DNA from 3 places in the Oceaniserpentilla sp. 4NH20-0058 genome. Region 1 is predicted to be linked to each of the others. Evidence: predicted binding sites of a transcription regulator. Region 1 holds the regulator's gene; each other region holds the start of a gene.

What was found. The regulator sigma-54, encoded in region 1, starts transcription at its own class of promoters, with help from an activator protein. The targets are predictions, from matches to a motif close to TGGCACNNNNNTTGCTNT.
Region 2: a site for sigma-54 is predicted at 8,196-8,213, ahead of glnA (glutamate--ammonia ligase). Genes of this name have one in related genera too.
Region 3: a site for sigma-54 is predicted at 2,613-2,630, ahead of ABWV45_RS10210 (putative urea ABC transporter substrate-binding protein). Genes of this name have one in related genera too.

Annotation. Positions count from the first base shown of each region.
Region 1 covers NZ_BAABWE010000002.1:51,126-61,876, forward strand. The annotation lists gene murA (UDP-N-acetylglucosamine 1-carboxyvinyltransferase) at 1-602, opposite strand, end outside; gene ABWV45_RS03385 (BolA family protein) at 626-868, opposite strand; gene ABWV45_RS03390 (STAS domain-containing protein) at 980-1,285, opposite strand; gene ABWV45_RS03395 (MlaC/ttg2D family ABC transporter substrate-binding protein) at 1,285-1,944, opposite strand; gene mlaD (outer membrane lipid asymmetry maintenance protein MlaD) at 1,941-2,402, opposite strand; gene mlaE (lipid asymmetry maintenance ABC transporter permease subunit MlaE) at 2,415-3,197, opposite strand; gene ABWV45_RS03410 (ABC transporter ATP-binding protein) at 3,190-3,999, opposite strand; gene ABWV45_RS03415 (calcium/sodium antiporter) at 4,147-5,103, shown strand; gene ABWV45_RS03420 (KpsF/GutQ family sugar-phosphate isomerase) at 5,124-6,086, shown strand; gene lptC (LPS export ABC transporter periplasmic protein LptC) at 6,086-6,646, shown strand; gene lptA (lipopolysaccharide transport periplasmic protein LptA) at 6,627-7,127, shown strand; gene lptB (LPS export ABC transporter ATP-binding protein) at 7,132-7,857, shown strand; gene ABWV45_RS03440 (RNA polymerase factor sigma-54) at 7,911-9,410, shown strand; gene hpf (ribosome hibernation-promoting factor, HPF/YfiA family) at 9,517-9,822, shown strand; gene ptsN (PTS IIA-like nitrogen regulatory protein PtsN) at 9,829-10,281, shown strand; gene rapZ (RNase adapter RapZ) at 10,297-10,751, shown strand, end outside.
Region 2 covers NZ_BAABWE010000004.1:178,018-188,768, reverse strand. The annotation lists gene ABWV45_RS07545 (RNA pyrophosphohydrolase) at 1-442, opposite strand, end outside; gene ABWV45_RS07540 (histidinol-phosphatase) at 624-1,286, shown strand; gene ABWV45_RS07535 (imelysin family protein) at 1,283-2,599, shown strand; gene ABWV45_RS07530 (acyl-CoA dehydrogenase family protein) at 2,835-4,034, shown strand; gene ABWV45_RS07525 (acyl-CoA dehydrogenase family protein) at 4,045-5,172, shown strand; gene ABWV45_RS07520 (nuclear transport factor 2 family protein) at 5,330-5,731, shown strand; gene typA (translational GTPase TypA) at 5,818-7,641, opposite strand; gene glnA (glutamate--ammonia ligase) at 8,306-9,712, shown strand; gene ABWV45_RS07505 (DUF4124 domain-containing protein) at 10,253-10,751, shown strand, end outside.
Region 3 covers NZ_BAABWE010000007.1:16,826-27,576, reverse strand. The annotation lists gene ABWV45_RS10220 (TrmH family RNA methyltransferase) at 1-530, opposite strand, end outside; gene ABWV45_RS10215 (NAD(P)/FAD-dependent oxidoreductase) at 527-2,155, opposite strand; guanidine-I (ykkC/yxkD leader) riboswitch at 2,701-2,816, shown strand; gene ABWV45_RS10210 (putative urea ABC transporter substrate-binding protein) at 2,875-3,924, shown strand; gene ABWV45_RS10205 (ABC transporter permease) at 4,044-4,859, shown strand; gene ABWV45_RS10200 (ABC transporter ATP-binding protein) at 4,868-5,659, shown strand; gene ABWV45_RS10195 (urea amidolyase associated protein UAAP1) at 5,670-6,419, shown strand; gene ABWV45_RS10190 (urea amidolyase associated protein UAAP2) at 6,431-7,069, shown strand; gene uca (urea carboxylase) at 7,171-10,751, shown strand, end outside.

The DNA.
Region 1 (10,751 bases):
ATTAAGCATTCGGCTAAGTCCACTACTTCTGGTTCACGAGCTGCGTTTTCAAGTAGTGTTACGCCATCAGCCAAGACGGCTGCCATTAATAGATTTTCAGTACCGGTTACCGTAACCGTGTCCATGAAAATATTAGCGCCTTTTAAACGCCCATCCGTGGTGGCTTTTACGTAGCCATCTTCAACCACAATATGGGCACCCATGGCTTCAAGGCCTGATAGGTGAATATCTACAGGGCGAGAACCAATGGCGCAGCCACCGGGCAAGGATACTTGTGCTTCACCAAAACGAGCCACTAAAGGACCTAATACTAAAATTGAAGCGCGCATGGTTTTAACTAACTCATACGGGGCCACAAGAGTTTTTATGTTATTGGCGTTCACTTCAATGGCGTAATCTTCACCCATTATGACATCCACGCCCATGGTACCTAAAAGGTTTATCATGGTGGTGACGTCATGCAGGTGTGGCAAGTTACCTATGGTAATTGGAGTATCAGCAAGTAAGGTGGCAGCAATAATTGGCAGCGCCGAGTTCTTAGCACCAGAAATTCGGATTTCACCAGAAACTGGCTTACCACCTGTAATGATGAGTTTGTCCATTGAAGGCATAGTTAGCTACTTTATTAAGATTGTTGTTGAGCCCACTGGGCTTGCGTGTAGGTCTTAATGGTTACGGCGTGCACGGAGCCGTCGGTGATTTTGTCATTTAATGCCGCATATACAAATTGCTGGCGTTTCACCGGGTTAAGACCTTCAAATTCATCGGAAATCACTGTGATTTCATATTTATAGCCATCCCCATCCACCGATACCTGACAGTTTGCTAGCTTTTCTTGAAGCAAGGATTGTAAGTCTTCTGGGCTCATACGGCTCTCCGATGGGACTGAGAATGTGGCAATGAAAAAATAAAGGCGGGAATTGTAGCGCAAAGGCACACTAATAGCTAAGTGAAAAATAGCCGCCAGCTCACATTCTGTCTAGGCGTCGATAGGAAAAACTGATTCTAGGCAGGCGCTTTTGATTTGCCCTGCTAAAGACTCAGGAACACGAACCACTTGAAGTGACTTTCCTGAATTTTCTGCATAGCGTTTCCAGCTTATCAATAAGGCTAAACTGGCACTACTGCACTTGGTGACAGCAGACAAATCAAAGAGAATTGGGCTTGTACTCTCATCAATCGCAGCCATCCCTTCTTTTTCCACATACATGACTGTATCAAAACTCAACTCTCCGACAACACCATAGTCTCCAGCTTGTCGCAGCTCCACTTGTTGATGTGGCATCACTCGGACTCCTCTATCCGCTCAGCTGTGGCATTTTGTGCTTGCGCTAACCCTGATGCCCCCCACTCTTCAATGGCTAAGCCTATATTGCCATTATTTTGAGAGACTAGGCGAGAAAATCGCTCGCGGAATAACAAACCCATGTTAATGCCATTAATAATGACATTTTGCACCATCCATTTATTTTCTTTTTTATTGTAAAACAAGCTTTGAGCCACTGGGAATATTTGCCCACTTGAGGTCACCACCTCAAAACTTACTTGCGTATTACGCTCTGTTTGATTAGTTGGGTTTAATGGCAAAAGGTTGACTTTATAATTATTAAACTCCCACAACCCTTTAGCGTAAGTATTCAATAAGCTTGACTTAAAAACCGCTAAAAAAGCGTACTTTTGCTCTTTAGTCGCACTGCGAAAATGCTTTGCCATAACGCGCCGCGCGATGCGTTTGAAATCCACAACCTCCCCGAGCTCAGCATCAACTAGCTGAATTTTTTGCTTATCTGTAAATATGGTGTTGGCTTTTGATTGTTCAATCTTAGCCATTAAACTGTGTATTTTTTTATCAACCAATTCAAATGCCTGTTGCACAGAAGGTTCTGCCCAAGCATTAACCGTCAGTATGCAAAACAGCGCAAAGTAGACCCTATTGAACATCATGGTGATTCACTGGCTCGGGAGAAAATAAACTGGCCGATAAGCTCTTCTAGCACAATGGCTGACTGGGTATCCTCGATCACATCACCGCTTAATAAGTTTTCCTCATCAGCACCTACACTCAGCCCGATGTACTTTTCTCCCAGAAGGCCCGATGTTAAGATTGATGCCGAGGTATCCAGCGATAAAGGCACCCCTTTTTCGATGGCCATTTTCACCACTGATACATAGCTGTCAGTATCTAAACGAATATCCACCACCCGTCCAACAATGACACCAGAAAGCGAAACTTTAGCGCGCTCACTCAAACCGGATGAGTTCTCAAAGCGGGCATACAAATAGTAGGTGTCGTCATCCCCTTGAAACCGTAATCCACTAACATTCAAAGCCAGTACCAATAAGCCGAATATCGCCCCAATGACAAAAATGCCCACTATCAATTCCACTGACTTACCTTGCATAGCCACTCACTCCTAAAACCCACCTAACATGACCGCCGTTAATACGAAGTCTAGACCTAAAACAGCTAAAGAGCCTTGTACTACGGTTGCCGTAGTGGCCAAGCTCACCCCTTGAGAAGTTGGTTCAGCCCTCCAGCCATGGAATAAGGCTATCCAAGTACACACAAAAGCAAATACCAGTGCCTTAAACACCCCTTTCAGTACATCATCCACAAATAACACAGAATGTTGCATATTCGCCCAATAAGAGCCTTCATAAATCCCCAGTATTTCCACCGCCACAAATGCGCCGCCATAAATTCCAAGTAAGCTGAATAAAATAGTCAATAACGGCAAACTAATAACCCCAGCCCACAAACGAGGTGAAAACACGCGTTGATAAGGGTCTACTCCCATGATCTCCATGGCTGAAAGTTGTTCAGTGGTTTTCATTAGGCCAATTTCTGCAGTTAACGCAGAGCCGGCTCTTCCTACAAATAACAAGGCGCTCATTACAGGCCCAAACTCACGCAATAGAGATAAAGCCACCATTTGCCCTATGACTTCTTGGGAGCCATAGCTGCTTAAAATGTAATACCCCTGCAGGGCCAATACCATTCCAACAAATACACCTGCAACTAATATAATGGGTAAAGACAGCACCCCCAGATGAAACACCTGTGTTATTAACCGTCCACAAGGTCCTTTAAAACCTCGACCCCAGTTTAAAATATTAAGTAAAAATACGCCCCATTGACCAAGGGCTTGGCACAACCCAAGGGCCTTATCACCAAGATTAATAATGTAACTAATCATGCTGCATTACCTGATTTACAAAAGGTTCAGCGGGATAATGGAAAGGCACAGCAGCATCACCTTTAGCGTATAAAAACTGCTGTACAAATGGATCTGACGACTGACTTAGCTGATCAGGGCTGCCGCTTGCTACGACCTCACCTTTGGCAAGCACATAGACATGGTCAGCAAGAGATAAGGCTTCTGGTACATCGTGACTCACCAAAACAGTGGTTAACTTTAAGTCTTCATGTACTTGTCGAATAAGCTTCATGATAACACCCATTGAGATTGGGTCCTGACCGGTGAAGGGTTCGTCGTACATAATTAACTCTGGGTCCAGTGCAAGACTTCTGGCAAGGGCTACCCTTCGCGCCATGCCTCCGGATAATTCACTGGGCATCAATTGAGCCGCGCCTCTTAATCCTACAGACTCAAGCCTAATCAGCACTAAATCGCGAACCATGGATTCAGATAACTTTGTGTGCTCTCTTAATGGAAACGCCACATTGTCGAAAACCGACATATCTGTAAATAATGCGCCGCTTTGAAATAATAAGCTGAGCCGCTTCCTGACTTTAAGTAATGCTTTTCGACTCAAATCGGCCAAATGATCACTATCAAGTACGATTGAGCCCAAGTCAGGCTTAAGCTGTCCACACATCAATTTTAAAAGTGTGGTTTTGCCCGTTCCACTTGGCCCTAGAATGACCGTCACCTTCCCTTTTGGAATGGTCAGGCTTAAATCGTGGAATATGGCTCGTCCTTCACGACTAAAGTGTATGTTTTGCAGTTGCACAAAATTTTGTGTTGAATCAGACATGTCCAAACCCTGTGCTCTCAATTGCGTATCCTTTCACCTAGTATTCAGCATAGCTGGATCTTAGTACTCCACAACCAACCTAGAGCCTTGTTAGGCCGCAAAAAGCCTGTAGAATGCGCCGATTGTTTATATTTATGGGTGTTATCGATGCTATTAGCCTCTCTTGCCATTTTAATTGGGTTAATTGTTCTAGTATGGAGTGCTGATCGCTTTGTATTAGGTGCTGCTGCCACCGCTCGCCACTTAGGCATGTCTCCGCTACTCATTGGTATGACGATTGTGTCGCTAGGTACCAGTGCTCCGGAAATTTTTGTCAGTGCAACCGCGTCTTTAGATGGCTCGGGCATTTTAGCCATTGGTAACGCCTTGGGCTCCAACATTACCAACGTTGGCCTAGTTTTAGGGATCACCGCTTTAATCGCCCCCTTGCCCATTCAGGGCAGAATGCTGAAAAAAGAAATCCCTATTTTGTTGCTTGTCACTGTCATCGCAGGCCTCGTGATTCAAGACATGCACCTTGGCTTTTGGGATGGGGTTGTCATGTTGATCTGCTTAGTGATCACCCTATTTTGGTTGTTTAACGAAACCAACGAACAAGAAATTAGCGGCCTAGATGAAGAAGAAGTAGAGGCTATTGAGCATACCTCCACTGCCAAAAGTATAATGTGGCTTGTGATAGGATTAGTGGCATTAATGATTAGCGCCAAACTGCTTGTTTGGGGTGCAGTGGAAGTGGCCCGTTATTTTGGCATCAGTGAACTAATCATTGGTTTAACCATTATTGCCATTGGTACTAGCCTACCTGAATTAGCCGCCAGCGTAGCCAGCGCATTAAAAGGCCATCACGACATTGCCATTGGTAATGTGGTGGGCTCTAACATATTTAACTTACTAGCAGTGATGCCCATTCCGGGTTTAGTGGCCGGCACCGATATTGGCTCAGAAGTTCTGTATCGAGATTATGGCGCCATGCTGGCCATAACCTTATTACTGATTGCTTTTATTTACAGCTTTCGTCGTAAAGGCCGTGTCGGACGCAGCGCAGGTAGCATTTTGTTATTGGCCTATGCTAGTTATTTAGGTCTATTAATTTTCCAAGCTTAATTTAAAACATAAGAATTATTATGAAATTTATAGATTCAGCTGTTCGTACCATTAAAGCCGAGCGAGATGCCGTTGATGGCATGCTTGGCAAGCTTAATCAAGCCATGTTCACTAAAGCCTGTGAGTTATTATTAAACTGTAAAGGCCGTATTGTCGTCACCGGCATGGGAAAATCAGGCCATATTGGCAATAAAATGGCTGCCACACTGGCCAGTACAGGCAGTCCAAGCTTTTTTGTTCACCCCGGTGAAGCGGCCCATGGCGATATGGGCATGATCACCGAGGATGACGTGGTCATCGCCCTTTCTAATTCAGGGGAATCCAGCGAAGTCACCACATTAATCCCTCTAATTAAGCGCTTAAATGTACCGTTAATTGCCATGACTGGTAATGATCAATCTACTTTAGCGCAAGCCGCTGATAGTCACTTAAACACAGGTGTTGATAAAGAAGCCTGTCCATTAGACTTAGCCCCAACCTCTTCAACCACTGTCACCCTAGTTATGGGGGACGCACTGGCTATCTCGCTTTTAGAAGCCCGTGGCTTTACCGCTGAGCAATTTGCCTTCAGCCACCCTGGTGGCAGCTTGGGTCGTCGATTATTACTAAAAGTAAAAACTATTATGCATGCCAATGGTCAAATACCTAAAGTAGCGCTAGGAACTCCCATTAAGGATGCATTAATGGAAATAACACAAAAAGGCCTAGGCATGACCACCGTCATCAATGAAGACGGTGCCCTTGCCGGTATTTTTACCGATGGTGACTTACGTCGAGCATTAGATAAAGACGTGGACTTTCATACAACCCCAGTAGAAAACGCCATGACCCAAAACTGCACCACCATTGACCCTGAAAAACTGGCTGCAGAAGCACTGCAAGTAATGGAAGAAAAAAAGATCAACGCACTGGTGGCCATGGAGCTTGGCAAGGTGGTTGGTGTGATTAATATGCACGATCTACTCAGAGCAGGTGTGTTGTAATGCGCAAGCGTTATATCGTCACAATTTTAACGGCACTAGCCATCGTGGCGTACATGACCTTGGATGATCGAAATGCATCTGATGAAATTATAATCGAATCCTTAACAGATCAAGAGCCTGATTACATCATCGAGGGGTTGAACTCAGAGTCTTTTGATGAACAAGGTAACCTCATCCAACAAATCGCTGCCCGCAAAGCCTCTCACTACCCTGCTGATGATATTACCCTACTTGAAGCTCCTGCCGTGCTATTGCATGAAAACAATCTTCCCAAATGGGGCATCAAGAGCAACCATGGTCAACTGATAAAAGATCAAAACCTATTGTTAGAAGGGGACGTTATTATTGTCCCCTTACAATCTACTGCAAACGATTTTAGCCTAACCACCGAAAGCTTAAATATAGACTTACAAGAAAAGATCGCAGACACTGATCAAACTGTACTAATTGAAAGCGATACAAGCGAATTAAGCGCCATTGGAATGACCATTTTATTAGACAAACAACTGGTTAATTTTAAGTCGCAAGTCAGAGGACGCCATGTACCTAAAGCACCTTAAAATATTTTTTAGTTTACTCCTATTAACTCAGTTAAGCTGGGCACTACCGGATGATCGCCAACAAGAAATTCGGATCGCCAGTGACCAAGCTTCTTTAGATAAGCTAAAAGGGGAAGTCATTTATTCCGGTAACGTAAAAATGCAACAAGGCTCATTGAATATTGAAGCCGAGAAAATCACACTCAAGCGCAGCCCTGATGGCATTTCAGAAATCATAGCCCAAGGTACCCCCGCTCGATATGAACAAATAATAAATGCTGATGACGGCAAAACCTTAGCCTACGGTGAAACCATTATTTACAATACACAAAGTGATCAATTAACGTTATTAAAACATGCAGGTTTAGAGAAACAGGGTAATGTATTCTCAGGCGAGAAAATTGTGTATTCAATAAACGAACAAAAAGTAAAAGCTGAAAGCCCACAAGAAGACACCCGTATTCACATGGTAATTCAGCCTAAACAGGACAAGGAATCCTAAATCCATGGCAAAATTGCAAGCTCAGAATTTAGCCAAAAGCTACGGGCCAAGACAAGTTGTTAAAGACGTTTCCATGTCCATTGAAAGTGGGCAGATTGTTGGATTACTTGGCCCAAATGGCGCGGGAAAAACCACCTGTTTTTACATGATCGTCAACTTAGTTGCCTCAGATAAAGGCCGTGTTTTAATTGACGACACCGACATCACCAATTTACCTATGCATGGCCGCGCGCAAAAAGGTATCGGCTACTTACCACAAGAAGCATCAATTTTTCGTAAGTTAACCGTTGCAAATAATATTATGGCCATATTAGAAACTCGCAAAGAATTGAGCCATACTGAACGTAAGGAAAAACTTGAAAAACTGTTAGATGAATTCCACATCCAACATATTCGAGACAGCTTGGGCATGGCCCTTTCAGGTGGTGAACGACGCCGTGTTGAAATAGCTCGTGCGCTTGCTGCAGAACCATCCTTCATACTTTTGGATGAACCCTTTGCAGGGGTTGACCCCATATCAGTGGGAGATATAAAAAGTATCGTAAAACAACTGAAGAAACGCGGTTTAGGTGTACTGATAACCGACCACAATGTTCGAGAAACCCTTGATATTTGTGAGAAAGCTTATATCGTGGGTAATGGTCACATTATCGCAGAAGGTTCTGCTGAAGATGTTTTATCAAATCAGCAAGTCAAAGATATTTATTTAGGTGATGACTTTAAGTTGTAATCTTGTATATTCAGGGTAACAAGTCAAAGTGACATGGGATTAAGCAGTATTATATGAAAGCCTCGCTCCAACTTAAAATGGGTCAGCAGCTGACCATGACTCCTCAGCTGCAACAGGCCATCCGTTTACTTCAGCTTTCTACCCTAGATCTGCAGCAAGAAATTCAAAACGCTCTGGACTCAAACCCTTTGCTCGATGTAGATGAAGAGTTTGAAGGCGATGCCAATCAAGACATCAACTCACAAAGTGAAGACAAACAAGAAACTACCCAACCAGTAGAAGAAACCCAATCGGATGAGCCAACCGCCGCCGATGACTGGAATGAAAACATTCCGGACGAACTGTCTACCGACAGTGAATGGGACGATACTTGGCAAGCCTCCGCTGCCCCTACATCCATGACAGAAAGCCACTCAGGCTCATCATCTGGTGATGATTTTGACATGGATAGCCGAAACGGCAGTACTGATGATCTACGTGATCACCTATTATGGCAGCTTAACCTAACTCCTATGTCAGAAAACGATCACCTAATTGCCATCAACATCATTGAAGGTGTGGACGATGACGGCTACTTAAAAGTTGATCTTGAAGACATTGTTGGGTCATTAAACCCAGAGCTTGAAATTGAACTAGACGAAGTAGAAGCCGTATTACATTTACTCCAACAATTTGAGCCTAGCGGTGTATGTGCCCGTGATTTACAAGAATGCTTATCACTGCAACTGCGCCAACTACCCATTGAAACACCATGGTTGCCATTAGCTCAAACCTTAATCGATCAATACATCGACTTATTAGGCTCTAAAGATTACGCAGCACTTATGCGTAAATTAAAAGTCAAAGAAGACGAGCTAAAAGTGGTTATTCGAGGCATACAAGAATTAAATCCACGCCCAGGCTCACAAATTGATCCACAAACCAGCGAATACGTCATACCTGATGTTATGGTTCGTAAAATCAAAGGTGAGTGGCGTGTTGAATTAAACCCTGAAATTGCCCCTAAATTGCGCATCAATGACCACTACGCATCAATGGTGAAGCGCGCTGACAGCAGCGCAGACAACAATTTCATCAAGGATCACTTACAGGAAGCCCGCTGGTTTCTTAAAAGCTTACAAAGCCGTAACGAAACCTTGCTTAAAGTGGCCATGAAAATCGTTGAGTATCAACAAGACTTTTTAGAACAAGGGGATGAAGCAATGAAACCCTTGGTTCTGCATGACATTGCCGAGGCAGTAGGCATGCATGAATCCACCATTTCTCGTGTTACCACTCAAAAATACATGCATACACCGGCCGGTATTTTCGAGTTGAAGTACTTTTTCTCTAGCCATGTGAGTACCACCAGTGGTGGAGAGTGCTCATCAACCGCAATTAGAGCTATGATTAAAAAGCTCATTTCAGTCGAAAGTGCTAAAAAGCCTTTAAGCGACAGCAAAATTGCCAACATGTTAGAAGAAGAAGGCATCAAGGTTGCACGTAGAACTGTAGCCAAGTACCGTGAGGCGATGCACATTCCACCGTCAAACGAACGGAAACGCTTGGTTTAGCCATTAGTATATGGCGAATAAACGAGTTTTCGCCGATAAACTATTTATTAGATTATCAGCATATTCACGCACTCTGGAACTGGAGTGCCGACAGTAGGAGCCATCTATGCAAATTAATATCAGCGGCCATCATGTTGAAGTGACTCAATCCTTAAAGGATTACGTTCAGTCTAAAGTGGAAAAGCTTGAGCGTCACTTTGATAACATAACCAATGTACAAGTCACCCTGACCGTAGAAAAGCTCGCCCAAAAGGCAGAAGCCACCATCCATGCTGCTGGCGCCGATTTACACGCCAACGCAGATAGCGAAGACATGTACACCGCTATCGACAGCATGACGGATAAACTAGACCGCCAACTGCTTAAGCACAAAGAAAAGATGGTTAATCACCGTCATGGAAATAACCACTGATTCAATATGACTTCAAGTATTTCAAATATTCTTAATCTTGAGCGCACCCAATTGGGTGCGCACTGCAGTAGTAAAAAGAAACTCATTCAGCATGTTAGCCAGTTTTTAGCATCCAACATTGAGGACGCTCAGGCTGATGACATCTATGAACGACTCATTACAAGAGAAAAGCTGGGAAGCACCGGCATCGGAGAGGGCATCGCCATTCCCCACTCTCGCTTAGAAGAATGTATCGACACGGTAGGCGCACTATTTATTTTAGATGAGCCCATCGACTATGACGCCATTGATCGTCAGCCCGTTGATATTGTGTTTGTGCTTTTAGTGCCCGCCGAAGCCACCGAGCAGCATTTACAGACCCTCAGTATGCTTGCACAAAAATTCAGCAAAGAAACCTATCGAGAGCAACTTCGCTCAGCAAAAAGCCAACGTGAACTTTACCAGCTCGCCACCGCATAAATAAAAGGTTTAATTATGAAACTCGTGGTCATAAGTGGTCGTAGTGGTTCAGGGAAAAGTACCGCCCTTGATCTATTAGAAGATCTTGGGTTTTATTGTATCGATAACCTACCAGTGGCTTTACTGCAAAACCTACTGGATCAAATACAGAGCGAATCATCACAACTTACCAGTGTTGCCGTAAGCATTGATGCGCGCAACAATCAAACTGACCTAGCTAACTTTTCCATTATTCTTGATAAACTTGACCGCAAGCAATGCGAACTAGAAATCATCTATCTGGATGCCCACACAGACACCTTATTAACCCGCTTCAGTGCCACCAGACGAAAACACCCATTAACAGGGCCAGATGTACCGTTACTGGATGCCATTGAGCGCGAAAAAGCTCTGCTTCACAACCTCGCCGATTTAGCGGACTTAACCGTCGATACCACTCACCTATCCATGCATCAATTAAGAAGCTTAAT
Region 2 (10,751 bases), on a different contig from region 1:
TGGCTCGACGGTATACATCTCGTTTAAACGGCACAACTTGTCCTAACGGATACCAATAACTAACCCATCGCCAGCTATCAAATTCAGCTTTATCAGCAAATTCAAAGCTTATGCGGTTTTCATTACTGGTTAATTGCAGTAAGAACCACTTCTGTTTTTGTCCAATACATACTGGTTTACTATGATGACGTATCATGCGTTTAGGTAAACGATAACGTAGCCAGCCTTTTGTACATCCCAAAATTTCAACATCTTCAGGTAATAGGCCCACTTCTTCTCGTAGTTCTCTAAACAAAGCGGCTTCGGCACTTTCATGGGATTTAATCCCACCTTGAGGAAACTGCCATGCATCTTGTCCAATACGTCTGGCCCATAACACTTGAGCCTTTTTATTCACCAGTATGATGCCGACATTAGGGCGATAGCCTTCAGCATCAATCACGGTCACATCCAAAATTTAAATTTAATATTCCCACCATACTATTAAAACATAGCCATTGGAAACCAGTGTTTTTTTATTCCATTTTTGCATAAGCAGAGATTATGTGAGTGACTTACACAATATTAAAGACACTATCGGTCCTAAAGGCTAAAATACGCCCATTTTTAGATTGGGGAATACCGTGGCTCTGGCAATATTCGACTTAGACAATACGCTAATTTCTGGGGACAGTGATCATGGCTGGGGGCAGTTCTTGGTAGAAAAAGGCAAAGTAGATGCCGTGTTGTACCAAGAAAAGAATGATTACTACCTAACTCAATATCAATTAGGCAAGCTAGATATCCTAGAATATTTAGAATTTTCACTAAATGCGTTAACACAATTCCCGCAAGAAGAGCTATTTCAGCTAAGAGAAACCTTTGTAAAAGAAGATATCCTGCCACTTATCACCAATAAATCCCGAGCCCTACTGCAAAAACATCGCGATGAAGGTGATTACCTGCTAATTATCACCGCCACCAACCTATTTGTAACTGAGCCTATCGCCAAAGAATTGGGGGTAGATGACATTATTGCCACGGAACCAGAGGTTATAAACGGTCGATACACAGGCAAAATATTCGGTACGCCTAGTTTTCAGGAAGGAAAAGTGAAGCGCTTAGCAGCTTGGCTCAAGCAAAAAACGCTATCATTAGAGGGAAGTTACTTTTATAGCGACTCCCATAACGATCTACCATTACTAAAACAAGTGGATTATCCTGTAGCAGTGGATGCTGACGACACCTTAACCGCTTATGCAAAAGAACATAACTGGCCAATTATTAGCTTAAGGGATGACACTTGATTACCAGATATCCAGTAAACATCGTCTGTAATGTACTGATTATCATCAGTACTATTAGCTTATCGGGGTGTGATAAATTATTTGAGCCGCCCGAGAAAGTCACCCCGACTAAAACCCAAGTCGAAGTAGACAGTGACGGCCTGCTATCTACGAGTAATTTATTTGTTTACACACAAATGTCCGACGCTTTAAGTAAAGCTCAAGAATTAGACTCCATCATTACCTCCTTTTTACACCACCCAAATCCATTGGCATTAGAAGAAGCTCAAGCCGCATGGATTGCTGCATATAGTGCCTATGTAAAAGTAAGCTTTTTTGAAAAAGTGCCCCGTTTTGAAAAACCACAATTTCGAGAACAAGACGAGACCTATCAGCACATACAAGAGCGCCTAGATAGCTGGCCCATCGAACCTGGATACATTGATTATTTGCCCCTTTACCCCCTCAGCGGCATCGTCAATGACCTTACGCTAAACATCAACCAAACCGATATCAAAGCACAGCATGGGTTTTCAGATTTACGCTTTGCAAGCTTAGGCTTCCACCCTATGGAGTTCTTACTATTTGCTGTAAACGGCAAACGCAGCGCTAGGGATTTTATTCCTCAAGAAAACAGCGTTGAAGTCGTATCCGCTGACACCATTGTAAAAGAAGACGCCGAGATACACGATGACGCCACTGAAGGAGCTTCGGAAAGCTCTGAAGCACACGATCATGCACACGTAGTTGTGAACGGCCCGCAAAACCATAATCGTCGTCGAGAGTACCTGCGCCTATTAAGTGGCTTGATTGTAAAAAACCTGCAAAAATTAACGGACCGATGGGAACCTGCCCATGGCTATTACGCCAAACAATGGCGCCAACCTAAAGCCGCTCAAAAAACATCCAGTTTAAGTGATATTTACCAAGTCATTTTGGATACTATGCAAAATACCTTACTTGAAAAACATCTGCAGCCACTACTCACACAAAATACCGTTGAAGATTTACGCAGCCCATTCTCAGCACAAGACACCAATAATATCTTAGATATTATTGGTGGTATTGAATCCCTATTTAATATGGATAACGGTTTTACCAGTGAAATAAAAAAACAAAACGCTGAAAGCGCTGATAAGCTAACCGCCATGTTTCAACGATTGCTTACTGACGCAAAAAGACTCCCAGCAAACCTTGGTGAACTGCCGCTAGCAAAACGTAAAGAACTGCTACTGCCCATCCAAGACAAAACCCTGCAATTATTTGAACAGCTCTACATAGGAGCCGATGTTTTGCGTTTAACGGTTCGCCCTTTACCAATTTCTACAACCTAACTTTATCTACCTAAGAAATGGGCGCTGTATAAATTCAGCGCCTCATTATAGGGTGTTTCGATACAATCTGTTCCATATTCACATGCAATCCATTCAAGTAATCTTGCGTATACCCAACTAATGCTACGGCAACTACGTGCCAAGCCTTGACCTTTCGCGTCATGTCTCACTTAAGTTGATACTGGTAGTATCTAAGTCCAAGTAGTGAGTTTAACCAGAGTTATTAGGAGCCATTATGAATGTCGATTTATCCAGTGAAGATCTAGCATTTCAGCAAGAGGCTAGACAATTCCTAGCTGAAAAATTGCCTAAAGATATTGCGAAAAAAATCAAAGAAGACCTGCACCTAACAAAAGAAGATAATATTGTTTGGCAAAAGATTTTAGCCGAAAAGGGCTGGTCTGCTGTCAACTGGCCAGTTGAATATGGCGGTACCGGCTGGACCTCTACACAAAAATACATTTGGAATACTGAATGCGCCAAAGCAGGAGCACCTATCATTGTACCGTTTGGCCTAAGCATGGTTGCTCCTGTCATTTATGGCTTCGGTAACGACGAACAAAAACAACGATTCCTACCTAGCATCCTAAATAGTGACGTTTGGTGGTGCCAAGGCTATTCAGAACCCAATGCTGGCTCTGATCTGGCATCCTTAAAAACCACTGCCACATCTGATGGTGATGACTATATCGTAAACGGAACAAAAACTTGGACCACTCTAGCACAATATGCAGATTGGATTTTTTGCCTTGTGCGTACAGGTGGCCCAGAAGTTAAAAACCAACAAGCCATCAGCTTTTTATTAATTGATATGAAAACGCCAGGCATCACTGTTTCACCTATTTACATGCTAGATGAACGCCGTGAAGTAAACGAAGTGCATTTTGATAATGTGCGTGTGCCTAAAATCAATCGTATTGGTGAAGAAGGCCAAGGCTGGACCTATGCCAAGGTTTTATTGACACATGAACGTACTGGCATTGCAGAAGTTGCAAAAAGCAAAGACACTTTATCCAAGGTTAAAACACTAGCAAGTGAAACCAACGACGCTGGCTCGTCGCTAATGGAAAACCCTATCTTTGCACACAAAGTAGCTGAGCTAGAAATTGATCTACTAGCACTAGAATATACAGAACTAAGAACACTTGCCGCAGTGAGCACAGGTAAAGCACCTGGGCCAGAGTCTTCCATACTCAAAATCAAAGGCACTGAGATCGCACAAAAGATCGACGAGTTAAAAATTGAAGTAGCCGGATACTACGCCATACCATTTATTGACGAGCAATTTAATATTGAATTTGATGGTGAAAAAGTTGGCCCAGGATCTGCGGCAAATAGCGCACCGATGTACTTCAATCATCGCAAAACTACCATATATGGTGGCAGTAACGAAGTACAAAAAAATATTATCTGCAAAGCTGTATTAGGTCTATAAGGAGTCAACCATGGATTTTTCATTATCAGATGAACAACAAATGCTGCAAGACAGCATCGCACGCTTTGTACAAAATGATTACGACTTTGACTCACGCTGCAAAGCTATGAAAAGTGAAGACGGCTACAACCTTGATCACTGGAAATTATTTGCAGAACTTGGTTGGCTCATGGTGCCATTCACAGAGGAAGATGGCGGTCTTGGCGGCAACGCCACAGACCTTATGATAGTAATGGAAGAGCTAGGCAAAGGCATCGTTATTGAGCCATTTTTAGCAACCGCAGTGATTGGCGGCGGATTAATTTCAAAAGCCGGTAACGCCGAGCAAAAAGAAACTCTCATTGGTGCCATTATGGATGGCAGTTTGCAACTTGCATTTGCCTATACTGAGCCAACCAGTCGTTATGCTTTATCTAATGTGGCTACTAGCGCACAAAAAAATGAAAACGGCTACATTATTAACGGCCATAAAGCCGTGGTATTGAACGGCGGTATTGCCGACAAGATCATTGTGAGTGCTCGTACCTCTGGCGAACAGACTGACTCAGCGGGCATTTCACTGTTTATAGTGGATGCCAATGCCGCCGGTGTGAGCGTGAATTCATACCGCACCCAAGATGGTTTTCGTGCAGCTGAAGTTCATTTTGATAACGTACAGGTATCAAATGAGCAATTACTAGGTAACGAAAACCAAGCGCTGGAAGTGATTGAGTTTGTATTGGACCGTGCAACACTAGCAATCTGCGCCGAAGCGGTTGGTGCAATGGAATCGTCTATCACAAAGACAGTTGAATACACAAAAACACGTGTACAGTTCGGTGCCCCTATTGCTAAGTTCCAAGCATTACAGCATCGCATGGCCGATATGTTCATTGAACACCAGCAAGCCAAATCCATTGTCTTAATGGCAGCAATGAAACTTGATCAAGCAGAGCAAGATGCATCAAAATCAGTGGCCGCAATGAAATCACTTGTGGGTCGAGCTTCAAGAAAAGTGGGTCAAGAATCCATTCAGATACACGGCGGTATCGGTGTTACTGACGAATTAGATGTAGGTCATTATTTCAAGCGCATGACAATGATTGAAATTCTATTTGGTAATAGCGATTACCAAACACAAAGATTTGCCGCGCTTTAATCGCCACTAATAAGTAAAACATTTATAGGGCCTTAGGGCCCTTTTTTTGATTCTTTATTAACCCCCACCTTACAATCATTGCAAGTAGCAATACTTTTCATATTTTACAAAACCTGCAACACTGACCTAATAAATAACAATAATAACGAGAGTCACAATGACACCTGATGTAATAAAACAATGGCACCAAATCGCAGAAAGCAAAAATATCGATCTTCTAGATGATATCTTAGCCGAAGATGCAAAAATGTATTCTCCAGTGGTACATACCGTACAAGTTGGTAAAAGCATTACCAAAATGTATCTTGCAGGAGCACTAATGACTTTAGGCAACGAATCATTCAAGTATGTACGCGAAGTTTACGATACTCAATTTGCATTACTGGAATTCGAAACAGAACTAGAAGGCATTCTTGTGAATGGTGTAGACATGATCACGTGGAATGACGCAGGTAAAATCACTGACTTTAAAGTCATGATCCGCCCACTCAAGGGCATTAACGCCGTACATAAAGTCATGGGAGAAGCATTACTTAAAATGCAAAGCAAGAATAAGTAAAAACTAACCTAATCTTGTTTATTACCCACAAAAAAAGCGATGAATGACCTCATCGCTTTTTTATTAACCTAAATTAGGTTTAGTTATTACTTGTTTTTCTTCGCTGAATTTGCACGCTTACGCTCGTTTTCAGTAAGGAACTTCTTACGAATACGGATGCTTTCAGGTGTTACTTCAACTAATTCATCGTCTTCGATGAACTCAAGTGCTTGCTCCAATGTGTGCTTAACTGGTGGAACCAAGTTAATCGCTTCATCCGTACCAGATGCACGAACGTTGGTTAGCTGCTTAGCTTTGGTTGGGTTAACCACAAGGTCGTTATCACGAGAGTGCAGACCAACGATCTGACCTTCATATACTTCCTGTGCTGGCACAACAAACAAGCGACCACGTTCTTGTAAAGTAAATAGCGCATAGCCCAATACTTTACCTGCAACCATAGACACCAATACACCGTTGTGACGAGTAGCCACTGGGCCTGCTTTCACTTCACCGTAGTGATCAAAAACATTGGTCAAAATACCAGAACCAGAAGTCATGGTCATAAAGTCGCCACGGAAGCCGATCAAGCCACGAGCAGGCATGATGAACTCTAAACGTACACGACCCTTACCATCTGGAACCATGTTGGTCATTTCACCACGACGATCGCCCATTTCAGACATCACTGCACCTTGGTGCTGCTCTTCAACGTCGATTACGACTTGTTCATATGGCTCTTGAATAACACCATCAATTTCTCTTTGAACCACTTCAGGACGGCCTACAGCAAGCTCAAAGCCTTCACGACGCATGGTTTCAATTAATACAGATAAGTGAAGCTCACCACGACCAGATACTTTGAACTTCTCAGGACTATCACCTTGTTCAACACGTAATGCCACGTTGTGAATCAATTCTTTTTCTAAGCGTTCTGCAATATTGCGGCTCGTTACAAACTTACCTTCTTTACCAGCAAACGGAGAATCGTTAACTTGGAAAGTCATGCTTACTGTTGGTTCATCAACAGACAGTGGTGGTAATGCTTCAACATTTGTAGGTACACAAAGAGTGTCAGAAATACCTAACTTATCGATACCTGTAATACAAACGATATCACCAGCAGTGGCTTCAGGTACCACTACACGATGCAGGCCATGGTAACCCTTTACTTCAGCTACTTTACCGTTACGAGTTTTACCTTCTGCATCAATAACCGTTACTTGTTGATTGGTTTTCAACGTACCACGAGTAATACGGCCAATACCTACAACGCCTTTGAACGGGTCGTAATCTAAAGATGAAACCTGCATTTGAAGGTCGCCATCAGGATCAACTTGAGGCGCTGGTACGTTATCAGCAATTGCTTGAAGAAGCGGCGTCATATCTTCAGCCATATCTTCGAAATCCGTTCCTGCAATACCGTTAATAGCTGAGGCATAGATAACAGGGAAATCAAGTTGCTCTTCAGTGGCACCTAAACGGTCAAACAAATCGAATACTTCATCCATTACCCAGTCAGGGCGAGAACCAGGACGGTCAATTTTGTTAATAACAACGATTGGCTTCAAGCCACGGGCAAATGCTTTTTGCGTTACGAAGCGTGTTTGCGGCATTGGGCCATCAACCGCATCTACGATCAAAAGCACAGAGTCAACCATGGACATTACACGTTCTACTTCACCACCAAAGTCGGCGTGTCCAGGGGTGTCCACAATATTGAAACGGTATTCGTTCCATTTGATTGCAGTGTTCTTCGCAAGAATGGTAATACCACGCTCTTTTTCTTGATCGTTTGAGTCCATCACACGCTCGCCACCTAGTTCTTTACGATCTAGGGTGCCTGATTGCTCAAGAAGCTTATCAACCAGTGTTGTTTTACCATGGTCAACGTGAGCGATGATGGCAATATTGCGTAGGTTTTCAATCATATAGATATCCTGTCAGGCCTTGCTGTTAACATGCCTAAAATAAAAAAACTGCATGGCGCTATCTGCAGTGTGATGCGCGCTCGATTGGTGTTAGGCCATAATTTCTTCGCCCGTAGACACAAAAATTACCCGAGACGATTAAGCCTCTAAACCCCGCATCGACTATCACTGCCTCTTTTTGGCTCAAGTTCAAACCTAAAGAGTACGTTGCAAGGAAACTGCCTTAAAAATTTAGGCGGCGATTATAGCCATCTAATGCCATGCAAGCTATGAAAACCCATAGAAAAAACGCTTTTTTCGCTCACTTTTCAGTCAATTTGCATATTTAACTAAAAATGTCCCTTCAGTGAGCACAATCACGCTATCTTAGAGGGGCGGTTGAACCTATAATGTGCAGGCTAAATTTGATGGATTCTACTGGAAAGAGACATTCATCACCCCATATGCACCACTTATGAGCATAAATAAAAATAACGCACCATAATAAAACAAATAGGTTTGGCCTTATTTCCTTAAGCCCCTTGAAGTCCCTTATTATACGCCCATTTAACGAATGGCATGCGTTTTGCTCTAAGTTCGGGCAGTGCACTAAGTGCAAGCTACTTATTACAAGAGCAATCGTTAAAAATCTGACGCAAATCGTCATCAACCATTGGAGAGCACCATGTCAGAGAACACTCTGAAGCTGATTAAAGATAATGATGTGAAGTGGGTAGACCTACGCTTCACCGACACAAAAGGTAAAGAGCAGCACGTTTCCATCCCTGCTTCTTACGTTGATGCAGAATTCTTCGAAACTGGCCAAATGTTTGATGGCTCTTCAATTGCAGGCTGGAAAGGCATCAACGAATCAGACATGATTCTTTTACCAGACGACACTACTTCTTTCCTTGATCCGTTCACTGAAGATGCCACTTTAGTTTTACGTTGTGACATCATCGAGCCTTCTACCATGCAAGGTTACGAGCGTGACCCACGTTCTGTTGCTAAGCGTGCTGAAGACTTCTTGAAATCAACAGGTCTTGGCGACACTGCATTCTTTGGTCCTGAGCCTGAATTCTTCATCTTTGATGACGTTCAGTTCGGCGCTGACATGTCTGGTGCATTCTACAAACTGAACTCTGAAGAAGGTGCTTGGAACTCTGCCAACCCAATCGAAGGCGGTAACATGGGTCACCGTCCTCGCGTTAAAGGTGGTTACTTCCCAGTTCCTCCTGTTGACTCTTCACACGACATCCGTGCATCTATGTGTAACACCATGATGGCAATCGGCCTTGACGTTGAAGTACACCATCACGAAGTAGCAACCGCGAACCAAAACGAAATCGGCGTTAAATTTAACACTCTAGTTAAGAAAGCTGATGAAGTTCAAATGATGAAATACGTTGTACACAACGTTGCTCACGCATACGGTAAAACAGCGACTTTCATGCCTAAGCCTATCGTTGGTGATAACGGTTCTGGTATGCACGTTCACCAGTCTTTCTGGAAAGATGGCGAAAACATGTTTGCTGGTGACGGCTATGCAGGTCTTTCTGAAACTGCGCTTTACTACATCGGCGGTATCATTAAGCACGCTAAAGCACTTAACGCATTCACTAACCCATCAACAAACTCTTACAAGCGTTTGATCCCAGGTTTTGAAGCTCCAGTAATGCTTGCTTACTCTGCACGTAACCGTTCTGCTTCTATCCGTATTCCTTACGTTGCAAGCCCTAAAGGTAAGCGTGTTGAAGCTCGTTTCCCTGATCCATGTGCTAACCCATACCTAGCATTCGCAGCAATGCTAATGGCTGGTATTGATGGTGTTAAAAACAAGATTCACCCTGGCGATGCTGCTGATAAAGATCTATATGATCTTCCAGCTGAAGAAGCTGCTGCAATCCCTCAGGTTGCTGGTAGCCTACGTGAAGCTCTATCTGAACTTGAAAAAGACATGGACTTCCTAACTCAAGGTGACGTGTTCACTAAAGACATGATTGAAGCTTACATCGAACTTAAGATGGAAGACGTGTATCGTGTTGAACACACAACTCACCCAGTTGAGTTTGACATGTACTACTCTGTTTAAGAGTCAGGCGCTAAATGTCGGGGGTCAGACGCAAGTTTGACCTCAAAAAAGAAAGGTCGCTTCGGCGGCCTTTTTTATGGCTAAGATTTAGCAAGTGTTGAACACAACTCTCTACCCATGACCCAGTTGAGTTTGACATGTACTACTGGGTTTAATTCTTTTAGATTAAACAAGTATAAAAAGGAGCAGCCTACGGGCTGTTTTTAAAAAATGTTGAGCGCAATTCATAACACTAGATGTTAGATGGTGGATGCAAGATGTATTTCGCTTGAACCCGCTCAACATTCCGGAGGAGCGAGGCGGAATCCACTTGTAATCGTAGAGAGGGTTAGCATGAGAGAAGGGAAGGCGTAACCCACCATTGCACCCAAAAATGACTACCGAGAAAACCATGAGTTACGATCTCGCTTCGCTTGATCTAACACCGTTCTACTCTCATCTCTCATCTCTCATCTCTCATCTCCGAATATCAATTTTGTGCGCTTTATTGAGAAATACACAAAAAAAACAGATACAGTAGAGCTTCACTGAGAGCTATTTATGAAAATTATATCCCTACTGTTTTTGATATTGCCTATTTTTAGTTATGCACAAGTTTACACTTGGATAAATAAAGAGGGTGGTCGTGTTTATGGCGACGAGCCACCTGCTCATGCAAACAAGGCTGAACTTCCCAGTATTCAAGAAGTGAATATGCCCAAAATAGTGCAAAATGAAGATTCCACCAAAACCGACGAAGAAAATGAATTTAAAGGTTATGACACCCTTGAAATAATTAGCCCCAAAGAAGACCACATCATTACATCCAAAGACCTAGGAAAGGTTAAATTACTGCTGCATATTCAACCAGAACTTCAACCCAAAGATGAAATCGTATTATTATTAAACGGTCGAATCGTGCAAAAATCCCGTAAGCTAGAATTCGAACTAGACAGCCTCAACCGCGGCTCCCACCTGCTTCAGCTACAAGTTCGTAATGGTAATAAAGCCCTAATTATTAGCCCTAAACGCCGTATCCACGTACAACGCCCATCCATAT
Region 3 (10,751 bases), on a different contig from region 1:
CGATTTGATAAATCCCTTAGCTCTACATCTAGCTCCATGGGTACATGGAAAATAGCCCCCATGCTTGAGCGCACCACTTTTGGGTTAAACGGATCAACCGAATTTGGACTAATCAATAGACGGAAACCACCAAACCAAGCCAGCGTTCTCAATATTGTGCCAAGGTTACCTGGGTCTTGTACTTCATGTAGATAAATACAGCGCTCATTTTGGTTCTTTAATGCTAACCCTTGTGCCTGCTTTAAATCTGGCAAAGGCACACAAGCAATGATCCCTTGAGGAGATTTGGTATCACTTAACTGCGCCATTTGTTTTTTGCTGATGGTAAAAATTTTAAAATCAGTGTCTATATTGTTCGCCCATTCTTGGTATTCTTCTGTTACATATAATTGCGTGCGCTTGAAGTTTTCAGGGTTAAGCTGTGCGGACTTTTGCAGTTCAAGAACAAGATGCTCCCCTTCTACCAAATAAAAACCAAATTGAGTACGGTATTTTTTTTGATGGAGCTTTTTGGCGTCATCTAATTTCATTTTACCATACCCTTTAAATCCGCCAGCATGTCATGAACTAACGCTTCGGCTACTTTTATACCATCAACTCCTGCCGATAATATACCACCGGCATAACCTGCACCCTCTCCGGCTGGGTATAGGCCGCGGGTATTTAAGCTTTGTAAGCTGTCTCGGTCACGGGTGATACGAACTGGCGAAGAGGTGCGGGTTTCAATCCCAGTTAAAATAGCATCAGGCCTATCAAAACCGCGGATTTTTTTACCAAAAGCAGGAAAGGCTTCTCGCATGGCTTCTATGGCGTAATCGGGTAAGGCATCGGCTAAATCTGTGAGCTTAATTCCCGGTTTATACGATGGTTCAACGTCACCTAACTGGGTTGAGGCTTTACCTTTTACAAAGTCCCCTACTAATTGCCCGGGAGCACTGTAATCACGGCCACCCATTTCAAATGCGTGGCTTTCTAGTTTTTCTTGAAGTTCTACCCCTGCCAATGGGCCACCCGGAAAATCTTGTTCTGGATTGATGCCCACCACAATACCTGAGTTGGCGTTGCGTTCGTTACGAGAATATTGGCTCATGCCATTGGTGACGACCCGTCCTTCCTCTGATGTGGCGGCCACGACTGTTCCGCCAGGACACATACAAAAGCTGTAAACCGCACGGCCATTTTTCGCATGATGTATCACCTTGTAGTCCGCCGCCCCTAATTCTGGGTGACCTGCATATTTACCTAAGCGAGCAGTATCAATTAACGATTGAGGGTGCTCTACCCTAAAACCAATGGCAAACGGCTTAGCTTCAATAAACACACCTTTTTTATGCAGCAAACGGAAGGTATCTCTTGAGCTGTGGCCTAGCGCTAATATCACATAACGGCTGTTAATGGTTTCACCATTGTCTAGACCCACTTGGGTAATGCGACCATCTTCAATTTGGATATCGGATACTTTACTTTCAAAGCGTACTTCGCCACCTAATGCTTTGATTTCCTCACGCATCTTGGAAACCACCCCTGTTAAACGGAACGTACCTATATGGGGTTTGCTCACAAACATGATTTCTTCTGGCGCCCCAGCCCTTACAAACTCGTGCATAACTTTACGCCCGTAGAATTTAGGGTCTTTAATTTGGCTGTACAATTTACCGTCAGAGAACAAACCTGCACCCCCTTCTCCATACTGAACATTAGATTCTGTATTCAGCTCATGTTTGCGCCATAGTGCCCATGTGTCTTTGGTGCGGGCACGAACCTCTTTACCACGCTCCAATACAATGGGTTTATAGCCTGCCTGAGCCAATGTGAGCGCTGCAAATAACCCACAAGGGCCAAAGCCAATGACCACAGGTCGCTCAGTTAAATCGGCAGGAGCATCGGGTACAGGGTAATAATTGGTATCAGGAGCGGATTTGACATGAATGTCGTCTTCAAATTTAGCCAACACCACCGCTTCGTTTTTAATGGTGGCATCTAATATATATACGAATTTAATCTCGGTGTTTTTTTTACGGGCATCATAGCTGCGTTTAAAGACAATGAATTCCACAAGATCGGCTTTTGGGATGCCTAAACGTTTAAGTAACGCAGCTTCAATGGCTTCTTGAGGATGATCTAAAGGTAGTGCTAATTCGGTAATACGGATCATACTGTATCCTGGCCGGTGACTCCGGCAAAGGTAATAAAAAACCCATTGTACCGCTAAGCCCCTATATTGTCAGGCAAGTGAGGCATATAGCATGAGAGTATTTTGCGACAACCTCCGCAAGGCGTAAAAACAATCAAATTGCCAAAAAACAAAGCTTTTAACCATTCGTATAAATAACAAACAATTCCCACCGTTGAAACATTTATCTACCAAAAGAAAACCCCAATGGTGTGCAACCTGCCTAAAAGTAGCGCATCTCAAAGCAAAATATACTCGTACACTCGACTCCGTTATCAATACAGCCTTAGTTAGTGCTCTCCTTATGCCACGTATTAGCCTTAGCATCTTCGCACCAAAAGACACCAACAGAAGAATTATTGCGCGATAATTGTTCATTTTTTATTTAAATTCTTAGCCACGGCCTATTAATACTAAGACTTCATGAGGATTTTCTATTTGGCATTTAACTTGCTAAATCTATGCATAGGGTAATCTTGGTTAATAAACCAATCTAAAGTGAGCAATCACAAACCTGACACAATTTGCAATGGTATAGCTAGGGTTCCGACTTTTCTAAAAGTGACTGGTCCGAGAGCTATCGACCTCTTCAACTCTTAAGTGATACGAAAAGGTTACACGGCGGGAAAAAAGCCCGGGAGAATCAATTGGCATTAGCCAAGATTACTCGTATGTAACCATAAATCACTTGGGAGAACCCAATGAAAACCTTTACTACTAGCGTTCTATTAAGCGCATCTATCGCCTTTGGAGCTTTAACAGCACCTGTTGTTCACGCTAAACAAGACTTCAAAGTTTGCTGGTCTATTTATGTGGGGTGGATGCCTTGGGAATATGGCAGCCAATCTGGCATTGTCAAAAAATGGGCTGACAAGTACGACATAAACATCGATGTTGTACAGTTCAACGATTACGTTGAATCCATGAACCAATATACCGCAGGTGAATTCGACGCGTGTACCATGGCTAACGTTGATGCGTTAACCATTCCCGCCGCTGGCGGCGTTGATTCAACAGCACTCATCGTCGGTGACTTCTCTAACGGTAACGATGCCGTAATTCTAAAAGAAGGCAAATCCATTAAAGACGCAAAAGGCCAAAACATTAATTTGGTTGAATTAAGCGTGTCTCATTACCTGCTAGCTCGTGGCCTAGAAAGTGTAGGTTTATCTGAAAAAGACGTAAAAGTAGTTAACACATCAGACGCCGACCTTGTAGCTGCTTTCACCACAAAAGATGTAACAGCCGTTGCCACTTGGAACCCACTTGTAAGTGAAATACTGAATATGCCTAAGGCAAACAAAGTATTTGATAGCTCAAACATTCCAGGCGAAATCATTGATACCTTAATTGTAAATACCAAAACTCTAAAAGAAAATCCAAAACTGGGTAAAGCGCTGGTAGGGGCTTGGTATGAAATTATGGCTGAAATGGAAAAAAAATCAGCCGTGCGTGAACACATGGGTAAAGCATCCGGTACAGACCTAGCTGGCTTTGAAGCGCAATTAGCTTCAACCAAAATGTTTTACCATGCAAAAGATGCCGTTAAATTTGTGAATAGCCCTGCCCTTAAAAACACAATGCAATATGTTGCAGAGTTCTCATTTGATCACGGTTTACTTGGCGATGGCGCTCCTGATGCGGGGGTAATCGGCATTGAAACGCCATCAGGTATTTACGGAGATAAAAACAACGTTAAATTACGCTTTGACGCCAGCTACATGGATATGGCAGCTAAAGGGAAACTGTAATTTAAAACTCAACTCACATTTAAAGTACCTATAGATTAAAAAATAAAACAACAAGGACGTTGTTTAACTTTAATCATGGTTAATTCATCGCCATAAACCCACTTGATTGCGAGAGTCTCATGAAACGTTGGATAAATATAAAGCCTTCCAAGCCTCTGGCAATTGCCTTGGGAGTCATACCGTTTTTCTTATTGATGATTCTGTATCAAGTGGGATCAGAAGCTCGTAAGGCAGAAAACCCTCAAGACAAACTATTGCCTAGTGTGAGCCAATTTCAAAGCGCCATAGACCGATTAGCATTCACCCCCAGTAAACGCACCGGTGAATATGTGTTTTGGCAAGACACCACAAGCAGTTTAAAACGACTTTTAACAGGTGTGGCCTGCGCCGCATTTATCGGGTTAATGTTAGGATTAATTACCGGAGCTATTCCATTAATTGGTGCCAATTTAAACCCTGTAATTACCGCCATTTCGTTAATCCCTCCCATGGCTGTATTACCCTTATTATTTATTGTATTTGGTTTAGGTGAATTATCTAAAGTAATGTTAATCATCATTGGGATTACCCCTTTTTTAATTCGTGACTTATACCAGCGAACACAAGACATTCCACAAGAGCAGCTAGTAAAAGCACAAACCCTAGGTGCAAATTCTTTTCAATTAATCACTCGCGTACTGTTGCCACAAGTATTACCAAGACTAATGGATGCACTACGTTTAAGTTTGGGAACCGCTTGGTTATTTTTAATCGCAGCGGAAGCCATTGCAGCAACCGATGGCCTAGGCTACCGAATCTTCTTGGTTCGCCGATATTTGTCCATGGACATTATTTTGCCTTACGTGGCTTGGATTACCTTTTTAGCCTTTGTTTTAGATTGGTTACTGGTTAAAACCAGTCAAAAAATGTTCCCTTGGTATCACGCAGCGAAATAGAGGTCGTTATGAAAACTGAACAAAATCAAATCGAATTTCGCCACGTAGAAAAATCCTACGGTGACAATCTCGTTTTAGAAAATATTAATTGCGAAGTGAAAAAAGGTGAATTCATCACAATGGTGGGCACATCTGGCTGTGGTAAGAGCACCTTTTTAAAAATGTTACTGGGCATAGAATCTCATACCAAGGGAAGCGTTCTGTTAGATGGCAAACCTATTGTAGAAGAGCCTAGTCCTGATCGTGGCATTGTGTTTCAAAAGTATTCAGTTTTTCCACATTTAACGGTACGTGAAAATGTCGCCATAGCTAAAGAGTTTGAAAAAAGTCCATTAATAGGTCGTTTGTTTGGCCGATCTCGTAAGCTTGCTTTAGACGAAGCCGATAGCTGGTTAGATGCTGTTGGCCTACTGCCCGCTAAAAACAAGTATCCCCACGAATTATCCGGTGGCATGCAACAACGGCTAGCCATTGCACAAGCCTTAATCAAACATCCAAAAGTTTTATTATTAGATGAGCCTTTTGGTGCGCTTGACCCAGGTATTCGTAAAGACATGCACAAGCTCGTACTAGAACTTTGGAAAAAATATAGTCTAACCGTGTTTATGGTTACCCATGATCTAGACGAAGGCTTTTATCTTGGCACCCGTTTATGGGTATTTGATAAAACTCGACACGATCCACATGCATCTCATCGTTATGGCAGTACCATTACGTTTGATTTACCTGTAGGGAAAACTGACAAAGAAAGTTTAAAAGAAATTGAAATGTCATTAACGCCTGAACAAAAAATAGCGTAATGAGGAGCCCATGAGTACTACACAAAACCACATATTAAACAGCATCACACAGAATAAAATGTATCAAACTACCATTCCCGGTGGAAGCCATTGGTCAACAATTATCCGCAAGGGAACACAACTTCGTCTAAAAGATATTGAAGGTGGTGCAAATGTGGGCATGTTATTTTTTAATCCTTATCAATTAACCGAGAAATACAATGCACCTGACACCTTAAAATGCCAACACACATTTAAGCTTACCAAAGGCCATTGCCTGTACAGCGAAATGGGGCGCATATTTTGCTCTATTATCCATGACAGTTTTGGCTGGCATGAGACCATGTGTGGTACATCTCACCCAGAGCACATCACCAAAAAATGGGGGCCACGCGATTATCAAAATCACCAAAATCAATGGAAACAAAATGGGTTTGATGGTTTTTTAGTAGAGCTAGCAAAGTACGACTTATACAAACAAGATCTTTGCTCAAATGTAAATTGGTTCAGTGAAGTCTCAGCCGATGCCAAAGGAAACCTAACGCTTTCTCGTATTAGCCAAGCAAATGAGGAAGTGGTTTTACGTTTTGAAATGGATACTCTCGTGGTTTTACACACCTGCCCCCACCCGTTAAGCGAAGAAATAGAATATCCAAACAAACCTGTTTCTATTATGTTAACCCAAGCCGAAATCATGACTGAAGATGATGAATGTTTGAATCATTGCGATGAAAACCGACGCGGATTTGAAAACAACGCTTTGTACCATTTTGGTTTGTAAGGACTATTTTCATGATTAAAGAAAGCCAACTAAAGGCCGAAGACGCATATTTTACAAAATCGGTTGATGCAGGGGACTATTTTATTTATCAAATCAATGCCGGTGATACCATTCGCATTGTGGATTCAAAAGGTAACCAAGCAGCTGATACCTTATTTTATAATGCAAATGATGTTAGCGAACGTTACAGTGCCATGGACACCATTCGTGAACAAGGTGCTTTGTATTTAACCAGCGGCTCAATGCTAAAAACCAACCTTAATCAAGATATGCTTGAAATTGTGGCCGACACCTGTGGCCGTCACGACACTGTAGGCGGCGCTTGTGCAACCGAATCCAATACGGTGCGCTACGATTTAGAAAAACGCTGCATGCACGCCTGCCGTGACAGCTGGATGCTGGCTATCCAAGAAAACGAAATGTACGGACTAAGCAAATCTGACATCACTCACAACATTAATTTTTTTATGAATGTGCCGGTCACCCAAGAAGGTAAATTGACCTTTGAAGACGGTATATCAGCACCCGGGAAATACGTTGAACTAAAAGCAAAAATGGATACCTTGGTACTTATTTCAAATTGTCCACAGTTGAATAATCCGTGTAATGGCTACAACCCCACTCCCATTGAAGTACTGGTTTGGTCTTGATCTGTTTATATAAAATTAATAATCGCAGGTGTTTACACCTTCTAATCAGGACGGCCTGATTAGTATTCTAAAGCGGGACGACCCGAAAGCAGGAATTCATGATGTTTAATACGATTTTAATTGCTAATCGCGGCGCCATCGCCACCCGTATTATTCGAACCCTTAAACAACTTGGTATTCAATCCATTGCGGTGTATCACCAAGCGGATAAAGATTCTTTACATGTACAGCAAGCCGATATTGCTGTGTGCTTGGGTGAAGGCTCAGTCGCCGACACCTATTTAAACATTGATGCCATTATCAAAATTGCCAAACAACATAATGCGCAAGCGGTTCACCCCGGATACGGCTTTTTAAGTGAAAATACACAATTTGTCAGTGCTTGCGAAAATAACGATCTCGTCTTCATCGGCCCTACTACCACGCAAATGGAATTATTTGGTTTAAAACACCTTGCCAGAGAAGCCGCTGAACAAGCAGGTGTGCCCCTAGTGCCAGGCACACCACTTTTAACCGAACAGAAAGATGCCATTACATGGGCCAATAAAATTGGTTATCCCATTATGCTTAAAAGCACCGCTGGCGGTGGCGGCATTGGCATGCAAGCATGTCATAGCGATGAAGATTTAAATCATGCTTGGGAAAGCGTCAAACGCTTAGGGGCCAGTTATTTTTCAAATGATGGGGTTTTTTTAGAGAAACTCATTCAACACGCCCGTCATATTGAAGTACAAATTTTTGCCGATGGTAAAGGTACGGCTGTCAGCTTTGGCGAACGGGACTGTTCAGCTCAGCGACGTAATCAAAAAGTCGTAGAGGAAACCCCAGCCCACAATATCAGCGATGATATTCGACAACAGTTACATCGCACCGCCGAACAATTAATGGCCTCTGTTCAGTATCGCAATGCGGGCACGGTTGAATTTATTTATGATGACACCGATAACAAATTTTACTTTCTAGAAGTAAACACCCGCTTACAGGTGGAGCACGGCATTACGGAACAAGTATGGGGCATTGACTTAGTTGAGTGCATGGTAAAACAAGCGGCAGGGGAACTGGGGGATTTACATGAAATCAAAAACTCACTCACCCCTTCAGGCCACAGTATTCAAGCCCGCGTGTACGCCGAAAATCCTGCGCAAGATTTTATGCCTAGTAGCGGATTATTATCAAACGTCACTTGGCCCCAAGACAATGCTTACCGCATAGACAGCTGGATTGAATCCGGCATTGAAGTGCCTGCCCTGTTTGACCCCATGATTGCAAAAGTGATTGCCACGGCAGACGATCGCCAAAGTGCCATAAAAAAATTAGAAACCGCGTTAAACCATAGCGTTATTTACGGTATTCAAACTAACAAAGCCTATGTGCAAGGTATTTTAAATGGCCCTATGAGCAATGGTGGCCAACTATTTACCAATGACCTTGCCAACTTTAAAATTGAAAGCCACAGTCTTTCAGTGTTAAGTGGTGGCACACAAACCACCATTCAAGATTACCCGGGCCGTCAGCATCACTGGCATGTAGGTGTCCCCCCATCAGGACCAATGGATGCCTTTAGTTTTCGACTAGCCAACCAACTGTTGGGCAATGATGTAGATGCTGCCGCATTAGAGATTACGTTAAATGGCCCTACTTTAAAATTTCATACACCTTGTCATGTAGCCATTGTGGGGGCCAACTTTAACACCACACTGGATGGCCAGCCTGTGGCCATGAATGAAGTGATTACCATTAGTGCCAATCAAGTATTGAGTATTGGAAAAGTCGCTGAACAAGGTGCTCGTTGTTATTTAGCGGTATCCGGTGGTATTCAATGCCCTGATTACCTAGGTTCTAAGTCCACCTTTACTTTAGGTCAATTTGGCGGGCATGTGGGTCGCGCACTTCGCACTGGTGACGTTTTAGAGTTAGATCCTAAGCCTATCACGGCTCAACAAACCTTGGCTCCGCTGAATAACATAGTAACCCCTGAAGTCACGCAGTTAAGAGTCATTTACGGTCCTCACGGTGCTCCGGATTTTTTTACTGAAGATGACATCGAGGTATTTTTTAATCACATTTGGGAAGTGCATTACAATTCGTCCCGTACCGGTGTGCGTTTAATTGGGCCTAAACCCAAATGGGCAAGAGAAAGTGGTGGTGAAGCGGGCATGCACCCTTCTAATATTCACGATAATGCTTATGCGTTTGGCACCGTAGACTTTACCGGTGATATGCCTGTAATTCTTGGTCCTGATGGCCCATCTTTAGGGGGCTTTGTTTGCCCTGCTACCGTGATCAGCGCAGACCTTTTTAAACTGGGCCAATTAAAAGCAGGTAGTAAAATACAATTTATAGCCGTAACTCATGAGCAAGCGGTTGAATTGGAAAAAGCTCAGACACTGGATATTCACAATTTAATTGTGAATCCACTAGATATACCAGCCATTGACGTGTCAGCCTTACCTGACCCAAAAATTCATCAAACCTCTATTGGCGAAGATAATGTGGTTTGTCGTTTAGCCGGAGATCACTTTTTATTAATTGAGCTCGGCCCATTAGAGCTTGATATTCCAAGACGCTTTAAAGTGCATGCACTCATGTTGTGGTTAGAACAATATAAATCTGATAATCAATTATCGGGAATTAGAGAACTCACCCCGGGTATTCGTTCACTGCAAGTTCATTTTGATTCTCAGAAAATTTCGTTATCTGAACTTACCGGCATTATTGATCAAGCTTGTGAATACGTGGCCACCTCCGAAAACTTAACCGTACCTTCTCGTACTGTGTATTTACCCCTTAGTTGGGATGATAACGCTTGCCAACTGGCCATTGAAAAGTACATGCAATCGGTTCGTAAAGATGCCCCTTGGTGCCCAAGTAACCTAGAGTTTATTCGCCGTATTAATGGCTTAAAAGACATACAAGCGGTAAAGGATACCGTATTTGATGCCAGTTATTTAGTGATGGGGTTAGGAGATGTTTACCTAGGGGCTCCTGTAGCCACACCGTTAGATCCAAGGCATCGATTGGTCACCACAAAATATAATCCTGCCAGAACGTGGACCGCCGAAAATTCAGTAGGCATTGGTGGTGCCTACATGTGTGTTTATGGTATGGAAGGCCCAGGGGGGTATCAATTTGTCGGACGCACCTCGCAAATGTGGAATCGCTATCACACCACAAATGACTTTACGCAGCCTTGGTTATTGCGCTTTTTTGATCAAATTAAGTTTTATGAAGTATCCCCTCAAGAACTGAGCGATATTCGCGAACAGTTACCCAAAGGCCGAACCAGTATCCGGATTGAAGAAACTCTGTTCAGCCTCAATGAGTATCAAGCATTCTTAAATGAAAATTCATCACAGATAAGCGAATTTGTTGATGCCCGTGAAAATGCTTTTGACGAAGAGTTGGCCCGCTGGAAACGAGATGGACAACTCACTTACGAGCAAGCCGAAGATACGCAGATTAAAGAAGAAGAGTTCACTCTACCGGATAACTGTAATGCACTGGATAGCCCTGTGTCAGGTAGCGTATGGCAGTGCAAGGTACAAACAGGTGACACAGTACAAGCAGGTGATGTAGTGATGATTTTAGAATCTATGAAAATGGAAATTGAAATTCATGCCATCAGCAGTGGTACGGTCCACAGCATTCTAAAAGAACAAGGTCAGTCCATTCAGTCCGGGCA